3 regions of the Bacillus safensis genome follow, and region 3 is predicted to be linked to each of the others. Evidence: predicted binding sites of a transcription regulator. Region 3 holds the regulator's gene; each other region holds the start of a gene.

Region 1 (3,283 bases), 280 kb from region 3:
TACTTCCTGCCAAAGTGCATCAATATCGGCTCTCACAGCGACCACTGGTGCGCCTTCTCCAATTTCACCGATCACCCCTGTACAGTCGTCAAATGTTTGAGTTTTGCAGCCCAATTTTTTCAATATATCTTCAATATAAGCAGTCGTTTCTGTTTCTTCCCAGCTGATTTCTGGATGGGCATGCAAGTGTTCAAAGATGTCTGTCACGGTTTGTTTCATTTCGTTTGTCAAAGTTGTCATGAGAAGCCTCCTTGCTGACAGATAATCTGTCAAAACATTATTTTAGTGAAATAATATTGATCTTAAATATCAACAGTGTTTATAATATAACACATCATTTGATTATTCTGAAAATTAAGTGAAATTCCGATCGGGACAAAGGGGTTTTGACACATGAAAACAGCGACAGTATCAGCACCAGAGAAACAAAAACGAAAACTTCAAATGCCGGATGCGTATGTTCTCTTATTTATGATTGCACTGATTTGTACAATAGCAACGTATTTTGTACCAGCGGGTGAGTTTGACCGAAAGACATCTGGGGAGATCACAACAGCCGTTCCTGGCAGCTATCACCGTATTGATCAATCACCAGTGAGTCCAGTTGGCTTTTTCACAGCGATACAAGAAGGAATGGTAGGGTCCTCTTCTATTATTTTTCTGATTCTATTTACGGGCGGAACCATTGCCATTTTGGAGAAGACAGGTGCTATTAACGGGATGATTCACCATGTCATCAGCCGGTTTCAAACGAAGCAATTATTGTTTATTTGTATTGTTGGGGGATTATTTTCAGTCCTTGGAACGACCGGAATTGTCGTGAATTCTGTCATTGGGTTTATTCCAATCGGCATCATTGTGGCACGATCCTTGAAATGGGATGCTGTAGCAGGAGCCGCTGTCATATACATCGGCTGTTATGCAGGGTTTAACGCAACGATTTTATCTCCATCTCCATTAGGTTTATCACAAACAATTGCAGAGCTGCCGATCTTTTCCGGCATCGGCCTGCGTGTCATTATTTATCTTTGTTTTCTTATTTCTAGTATTGTGTACATCTATTTATATACAAGACGTCTGAAGAATAAAGAAAAGGGAAGCATTCTTGGCGATCAATGGTTTCCTGCTAAGGGGCTTGGCGGAGCCGATGCGGAATCTGTGGACAAGCCTGCATTTACTGGCAGACATAAGCTGATTTTAGCGGTGTGCGGATTGTCACTTGGAGGTTTCTTATATGGCGCACTTCAGCTTGGCTGGACCGATAAGGAAATGGCGGGTGTGTTCATTTTTATGGCTATCGTCGCTGGACTGCTCGGCGGATTAGCTGCCAATGATATTGCGAAAACGTTTATTATCGGGTGCCAAAGCCTTGTATACGGCGCACTTATTGTTGGGATGGCACGCTGTATTTCGGTCATTTTAGAAAACGGGAAGCTGCTTGATACAGTGGTCAATGGCTTGGCGAGTATGCTGACAGGCTTTAGTCCCATCGCTGGTGCGATCGGGATGTATATTGCGAGTGCGCTTCTTCACTTTTTGATTTCATCAGGATCAGGAGAAGCCGTTGTCTTTATCCCAATTCTTGCGCCGCTCGCTGATTTAATGGGCATCACAAGACAGGTCGCTGTAGAAGCGGTAATGCTTGGTGAAGGGGTGGTCAACTGTATCAATCCGACTTCCGGTGTGTTGATGGCTGTGCTTGCTGCAAGTGGTATTCCTTATGTAAAGTGGCTGCGTTTTATGGTGCCGCTTGCCCTCATTTGGTTTGTCATCGGTCTTGTATTTATTTGTATCGGGGTCATGATCAACTGGGGACCTTATTAAATATGTAGGAAGCTGCCGACGAGCGTTTGGCAGCTTTTTTCTTGTGGAAATATGTATGGAGCGGGCGCTTTGAAAGCACAATAAATGTGTTCACAAATTCGCTACATATTTTTTTTGAGCAGCCCCCTTGCAAAAGTTTGTGAAATGTTGCACAATAAGAATGTGAAATACTTCACATAAGAAAAACAGCCTAGTTTTACTCAGGAGGATGAGATAAATGACAAACGAAAAAGTAAACAAAGTAGCCCTTATTGGAGCAGGTTTCGTCGGCAGCAGTTATGCCTTTACATTAATAAATCAAGCAATCACAGATGAATTGGTTGTCATCGATTTGAATCAAGACAAAGCAATGGGTGACGTGATGGATTTAAACCACGGAAAAGCATTTGCGCCGCATCCTGTGAATACATGGTATGGAGATTATGAGGATTGTAAGGATGCAGATATCGTCTGTATCTGTGCTGGTGCAAACCAAAAGCCAGGTGAAACAAGACTTGACCTTGTTGAGAAAAATTTAAATATATTTAAAGGCATTGTAGAAAACGTGATGAAAAGTGGATTCGACGGTATTTTCTTAGTGGCCACAAACCCAGTCGATATTTTGACATATGCGACTTGGAAATTCAGTGGTCTTCCAAAAGAACGAGTGATTGGCAGTGGTACGACGCTTGATACGGCAAGATTTAGATACATGCTCAGTGAGTACTTTGACGCAGCGGCACACAACGTGCATGCGTACATCATTGGCGAGCATGGAGATACAGAGCTTGCTGTTTGGAGTCATGCAAATATTGGAAGTGTGCCGATTACAGAATTAATGAAGAGAAATGATCAATACAAACAAGAAGACTTAGATGAAATCATGGAAAATGTCCGTCATGCCGCTTACCAAATCATTGAGAAAAAAGGCGCCACTTATTACGGTGTAGCAATGAGTTTAGCCCGCATTACAAGAGCGATCCTGCACAATGAAAACAGCATTTTAACTGTCAGCACTTACTTAGATGGAGAGTACGGAGCAGAAGATGTCTACATTGGTGTACCTGCCCTTGTGAATCGAAATGGCGCAACAGAAGTAATGGAGCTTGCATTGAACGACACGGAGAAAGAAAAATTTGCACACAGTGTGAATGTGTTGAAAGAGATTTTGGCTCCTCATTTTTAATCAATCAAAAGCAACCTATCTGAGCAGAAAAGGATGAATCACTATGTGGCAGCAAATATATGATCCGTTTGGTAATGAATTCGTCAGTGCATTGGTGGCAATGCTCCCAATCTTGTTTTTCCTTCTTGCATTAACCGTTTTTAAGCTAAAAGGTGTTTTAGCCGCTTGTTTTACCTTAATCGTCAGTTTTGTAACAGCTGTTTTCTTCTTTCATATGCCAGTTGAAAAAGCATTATCTGCTGTGCTGCTCGGTATATCTAATGGGCTGTGGCCGATTGGATATATCGTCATCAT
Region 2 (3,283 bases), 810 kb from region 3:
GCGTACATGTTCATGTCTTGATCAATTGGCATCCCGCGTAAAATACTCGTGAATAACACACCGAGCAAAAACGGCGGAAGCAGACTGCCAAAGAAGATCACCCAGTCCCACGCCTTAATCCAAGAGGCTTTCTCAACCTTCCCTCGGAATTCAAAGGCGACTCCGCGCCCAATGAGCGCTAAGAGGAGCACCGCAAACGGAATATAGTATCCGCTGAACATCGTGGCATACCAGTGAGGAAATGCAGCGAAAATAGCGCCGCCAGCTGTAATCAGCCAGACCTCATTCGCATCCCAGAAAGGACCAATCGTATTGATTAAAATTCGGCGCTCGTGCGCGTCCTTTCCAAGCAGCTGCATGGACATCCCGACACCAAAATCAAATCCTTCTAAGAAGAAAAATCCAACAAACAATACTGCGACAAGAATAAACCAAATCTCGTTAAGATATACCATGATATGCGCCTCCATCAAATGGATCTGTAGACAGGTCCGTTTCATCCTTTTGATCTGTATCCTCTTCAGAATGTGCACCTTTTTTAATTTCTCGAATGAATAAGTAGGCAAGCAAAATGGCAAGAATCAGATACATCACCGTAAAGCTAATGACTGAGAATAACAGCATGCCATACGATACGTTCGGTGAAATCGATTGAGCTGTCGTCATCATACCAAAGACAGTCCACGGCTGACGCCCAATTTCAGTCATGATCCAGCCGGCTGAGTTCGCAATAAACGGGAACGCGATCATCCCTACCATGAAGCGTAAAAACCATTTGTTCGTTTCTAGTTTCTTTCTAAAGCTCAAATATAAGCCAATCATACTAGCAAAAATCATCAGCATTCCGGCACCGACCATGATTCTAAAGCTCCAGAATGTTGTTTTCACTGGCGGAATGTAGTCTCCAGGACCAAACTTGGCTTCATATTCTTTTTGAAGTGTCAGCATGCCTGGAACATCTCCACTGAACTTCTGATACGCCAAATAACTTAAAGCAAACGGAATATTGATCTCCGCAGAGTTTTCTTTTTTATTTGTGTCAATGTTGGCAAATAGTGTCCAAGCTGCTGGATCTCCACTATCCTTCCAAAGGGCTTCACTTGCTGCCATCTTCATTGGCTGTGATTTCATTAAGTGCTTCGCTTGATCATGTCCAGAAAACGCTACACCTAAGCCAGAAATTAAAGCGAGGACCATCGCAATCTGGAATGATTTTTTGAAAAAGGCGATTTCTTGTTTTTTGATCATTTTATAGGCACTAACTCCTGCAATAAAGAAAGCTCCTGTTGCCAGTGCACCAAATAGAACGTGCGGAAACTCAACCCAAAGCTGCGGGTTCGTCACAAGAGCGCCAAAATCATTCATTTCTGCACGGCCATTTTTAATGGCAAATCCAACTGGCTCCTGCATAAATGAGTTAGCGAGTAAAATCCAAAATGCCGAAAAGATCGTACCAAGGGAAACAAGCCAAATGCACAATAAATGAATCTTCTTCGGCAGACGATCCCAGCCGAATATCCAAAGTCCAATAAATGTAGATTCAAGGAAAAAGGCCAAAAGTGCTTCAATGGCAAGCGGTGCACCAAAGACATCACCGACAAACCTTGAATAATCTGACCAGTTCATCCCAAACTGGAATTCCTGCAGAATCCCTGTTACCACACCTACTGCAAAGTTAAGTAAGAACAGGTGACCCCAAAACTTCGCCATCTTTTTATAGATGTCTTTTTTCTTGACGACATAAAGGGTCTGCATCAATGCGACGATAAACACCAAACCTATTGACATAGGAACAAAAATAAAATGAAATAATGTCGTTGAAGCAAATTGAAATCTTGCTAAAAACAGCTCACTCACAGCCTTACATCCTCCCTTACTTTCACATGCCGAACGATTCATGCTCACCACTTCACAAAATATTCACCATTTGTTCAATGTTTCACAAATAAAAGTCCATTTGAAATGGTTCGCTAGGTGAAATTTTACTCTTGATTTTCATTCGGTTAGTTATTTATACCTGTACTTTACACCCATACGCTTCAAAAATAAAGTAAATTTTACCTAAAAATTGGATGGTATTGTGTCAGTTGTTTGAATACTTTGTCAAAAATATGTGACGGAAAATAAAAAATCGCAAAAAAACAGCGCTGCATGTGGGCCGCAGCGCTGTTTTTCTTTTTAGGCTTTTTTCTGTAAAGCAGGTCTTGTCACTTGGACTTCATAGTACGTAATTTTGTTTTTTAATAGGCCTTCAGGTTTCGCTTTTCCGTGAGCGTGTGCATCTCCAAATGCCTGAGATTTTGTCCAGTTCACAAAGTCTTCTTTTCGATTCCAGCGGGTATGAATGGTCACCTCATCGTAATCAGTTGTCTGCTGCGTGACCCAGACTTCCATGCCTAAAAATCCTTCCATGAATTCTACTTGTCCCTGCTTGTTAAAACGCTTAACAAGGTGGTCTGCACTGCCTTTTTCTACTCTAACCTGGTTGTTTACAATGATCATGTTTGGTTCATCTCCCTTTTGTTGTTGGATCGAAGCGATTGGGATAATGAGCGGATGCTCTCCATCTAGGTGAACCTCTGCCTGAATCCCAAATACCTCTTTGAAAAAGTTTTCTGTTAATACTTCCTTTGGTGTCCCTATTTGGTAAACCTGACCACGCTTCATCGCAATCAGGCGGTCACAATATTTTGCTGCCTGCTGCAGGTCATGAAGTACCATTAAAATGGTGATTCCATGTGTTTCATTCAGCTGTTTGAGCAGCTCTAGTAAATCAAGCTGGTGCGCAATATCTAAGTAAGTGGTAGGCTCATCCAGAATAATCGTCTCTGTCTTCTGAGCCAGTGCCATTGCAATATACGCCTTTTGCCTTTCTCCGCCTGACAATGTATGCAGCATCCTGTTTTCATTCACGCGGCTATTTGTCACATCAAGCGCCCACTCTACCGCTTCCTGATCTGTCTTCGAGCTCTTTTTCCAGATCGAACGATGCGGACTGCGTCCAAGTGCGACCAGCTCACGTACTGTCATCGATGGGATCGCCGTTCTCGTCTGCATCAGAACGGCGATTTCCTGTGCAATCTCCTGTGCTGTCATTTCTTTTTGCGGTATATCGTGAATATAAATCATGCCGCTTTCAATCGACGTAAGACGTGCGGCTGCTTTAATAAACGTCGACTTCCCTGAACCATTTGGTCCAATAATGCCTGTTACACTTCCTTTAGGCACAGCTGCTGAAATAGAAGACAGCCGAAAGCCTCCTTGACTGAGGCTCACGTCATCC
Region 3 (3,283 bases):
CTTTATGGAACATGAAAAACTTCGCATCTTCAATGATCAACATGAAACGATTGGAGCTGCCGCTCGTTCAGATGTCCACGCCCAAGGTCTTTGGCATGAAACATTTCATTTCTGGCTTCTTAAAAAAGAGCATGGCACCGTATATCTCTATTTTCAGCTAAGAAGTCCCGCAAAAAAGGATTTTCCTTCTCTGTTTGATATCACCGCAGCGGGCCATCTTCTCGCAGATGAACAGCCTTCTGGTGGCTTAAGAGAGGTAGAAGAAGAGCTTGGTCTTTCCATCCATTTTGAGGACCTCACCTTTGCAGGTGTCATACAGGATGAAATCCATATGCCTCCGTTTATCGACCGTGAGTTCTGCCATGTGTACCTTTATATGTATCAAGAAAAGTACATGGAAGTTTATCTACAGAAAGAAGAAGTCGCTGGTCTGTACAGAGCCAAGCTGCTTGATGCACAGCAGCTGTTGACAGGAACTTGTGAAAGAATTCGAATCGAGGGCTTTCAAGTTGATGCAAACGAAGAACGACGTGAAGAAAGCATCGAAGTGGGTGTTCATGATTTTGTCCAGCATGAGCACGCCTATTATGAGCACCTCTTTCATGCGATCAATCAATTTCTTTCACAATAGAAAAAGCATCGTGATCCTCATTGGATCATGATGCTTTTTTATGAGACATAATGACTTTCTTTCTCCTCTGTTTGCTGCATTTTGCGGTAGGTCACTCTTGAAATGATAATGCTCACTTCATATAAAACGAGCATTGGCAAGGTGACCATGAGGTGAGAAACAAGCTCTGGCGGTGTAATGAGTGCGGCAATGACAAGGAGGACAAAATAGGCATACTTCCGTATTTTTGATAAAAACATCGGTGTGATGATGCCAAGTCTTGTGAGAAACATCAACACGACGGGCATCTGAAACAAAAAGCCAAATGGAAGTGTTAACTGCATCAGAAATGTAAAATACTCATGAATCCCAATGACTTGCTCTACATTTAAATCATTCGACATTCGCATCATAAAGTCGACGACAAACGGAAACAAAATAAAATAAGAGAAAGCCACACCGCTCAAAAATAAAAGCAGTGCAATCGGAATGTAAGCAAGTGTCACCTTTCTTTCTTTCTCATATAAGCCTGGACTCACAAACGCCCACAGCTGATATAAAATAACGGGACACGTCAAAACCAAAGCAATGACAAATGCGAACTGCATAAACACGTACAGTGGATCTGTAAGCTTAAATGCGTTCAGCGTAAGTGTTGCCGCTTCATCGGTATTTTGTAAATACACAATGACCGGCTTAGCGAGAAAAAAACCAGCCACCATAAAGGCGACAAAAAACATCGCAATGATCACTAAACGTTTTCGCAGTTCCACAATATGCTCCATAAGCGGCATATCTTTGACATTCATGAAGCTCATCCTATTCTACTGATCTTCTTTTTTCTTTTTTTCTTCCTGATCATCAGCTAAGCCTTTTGTGGCATTTTTGAATTCACGTAATGTATCTCCTGCTGCTCTTCCTAATTCAGGAAGCTTTTTCGGCCCAAAAATAATGAGCGCTACAATCGCAATCAGAATCAAACTCCCAGGACCGATCGGACCCATTTGCTCCACCCCCTTTACCCCTTTTCGTCAGTCCTCCTGCGTAACAGAGTAATGCTTTAAGAAATACACAAGAGACTGAAGTTCAACCGCCAAATCTATATGATGAATTCGAATGTGTTCCGGCACATTCAATCGAGCCGGCGTAAAGTTAAGGATTCCTTTGATGCCAAGGGCAATCAAACGATCTGTAATGGATTGAGCTGCTACGGCAGGTACTGTCAAAATCGCAACAGGGATATCTCCTACCTCTTGAACATGCTCTTCAAGCTTATCCAAATCATAGACAGGCACGCCGCCTATCTCACTTCCTATTTTACTCTCATTGACGTCAAAAGCCATTGAAATTTTTGTATTATTATTTTTTATGAAATTATAGTGTAAAAAGGCAGTCCCTAAATTCCCGACACCGATGAGCATGACATTGGTCATTTCATCTTGGTCAAGGGTCTTTCTGAAGAAGGTCAAGAGATAATCGACATTATAGCCGTACCCTTTCTTCCCAAGTGCACCAAAGTACGAAAAATCTCGGCGAATGGTAGCAGAATCCACTTTGACTGCATCACTAAGCTCTGCTGATGACACCCTTTGTTTTCCTGATGCATGCAGATTTTTTAAAAAACGGTAGTATAGCGGCAAACGTTTGGCTGTCGCTTGTGGAATTTTTGACTGATCTATATTCATATAAGGTCCTCCAACTTAAATATCAGATGCTCTGTGAAAATCACCGTTTTTCCCGCCTGTCTTTTCAATTAGATAGGTAGGACCGATGATCATGCCTTTATCAATCGCTTTGCACATGTCGTAAACGGTCAGTGCACATACTGAAGCAGAAGTGAGCGCTTCCATCTCCACACCCGTACTTCCTTTTGTTTTTACCTGCACTTGTATGTTCAGGATGTGCGCATTTCCGTCTTCCTCCCAATGAAAGGAGATATCCACGCCTTTTAGTGCAAGCGGATGACACATTGGAATGATGGTAGATGTTTGCTTTGCTGCCATGATGCCAGCAACCTGTGCAACAGACAGCACATCCCCTTTTCCAATTTCACGTTGCTCTATTTTATGAAACACTTCTTTTATCATACGAACACTTGAAACAGCAACGGCGGTTCTCACTGTAGACGATTTGTCACTAATGTCGACCATCTTTGCTCTTCCCTGTTCGTTAAAGTGGCTAAATTGACTCATCTTTCAACGCTCCCTCACTCAAATGATACACTATTTTTTCCTATCTGTCTTTCATTTGAATATGGCGATTGTATGTAACATTTGCCGGTTTACTGCTGATAAGCTACACTTAACATATTATAGCAGAGGTGAAGTTACATGATGATTCTACAAGTGAATCAGCTGTCCAAATCGTTTGGCGCTGATACCGTTTTAACGAATATAAAATTGGAAGTCAAAGCAAGGGATCGCATTGCCATTGTAGGTCGTAACGGCGCAGGCAAATCCACGCTTTTGAAAATCATTGCCGGTCAAATGTCTTACGAGCAAGGTGAGATCATCAAACCAAAAGACCTATCGATCGGCTATTTAGCACAGCATACCGATGTGACGTCTACACGTACGTTAAAGGACGAATTATTATCGGTTTTTGATCATTTAAAAGTGATGGAACAAGAGATGAGAACCATTGAGGAGAAAATGGCTTCTTCCACAGGTTCTG

What was found. The regulator Rex, encoded in region 3, represses fermentation and respiration genes when NADH is low (regulators of the CRP and FNR family bind a similar motif). The targets are predictions, from matches to a motif close to TTGTGAAATATTTCACAA.
Region 1: AAYR28_RS01640 (L-lactate dehydrogenase) is a predicted target of Rex. The motif match lies at 1,985-2,002, and genes of this name have one in related genera.
Region 2: AAYR28_RS17855 (cytochrome ubiquinol oxidase subunit I) is a predicted target of Rex. The motif match lies at 1,928-1,945, and genes of this name have one in related genera.

Annotation. Positions count from the first base shown of each region.
Region 1 covers NZ_CP154909.1:299,460-302,742, forward strand. Annotated here, with positions in the region: gene AAYR28_RS01630 (M20 peptidase aminoacylase family protein) at 1-240, opposite strand, end outside; gene AAYR28_RS01635 (YfcC family protein) at 394-1,824, shown strand; gene AAYR28_RS01640 (L-lactate dehydrogenase) at 2,042-2,989, shown strand; gene AAYR28_RS01645 (L-lactate permease) at 3,033-3,283, shown strand, end outside.
Region 2 covers NZ_CP154909.1:3,465,537-3,468,819, forward strand. Annotated here, with positions in the region: gene cydB (cytochrome d ubiquinol oxidase subunit II) at 1-455, opposite strand, end outside; gene AAYR28_RS17855 (cytochrome ubiquinol oxidase subunit I) at 442-1,857, opposite strand; gene isdG (heme oxygenase) at 2,179-3,283, opposite strand, start outside.
Region 3 covers NZ_CP154909.1:579,044-582,326, reverse strand. Annotated here, with positions in the region: gene AAYR28_RS02895 (NUDIX hydrolase) at 5-631, shown strand; gene tatC (twin-arginine translocase subunit TatC) at 670-1,428, opposite strand; gene AAYR28_RS02885 (twin-arginine translocase TatA/TatE family subunit) at 1,435-1,614, opposite strand; gene AAYR28_RS02880 (redox-sensing transcriptional repressor Rex) at 1,642-2,295, opposite strand; gene moaC (cyclic pyranopterin monophosphate synthase MoaC) at 2,311-2,802, opposite strand; gene AAYR28_RS02870 (ABC-F family ATP-binding cassette domain-containing protein) at 2,941-3,283, shown strand, end outside.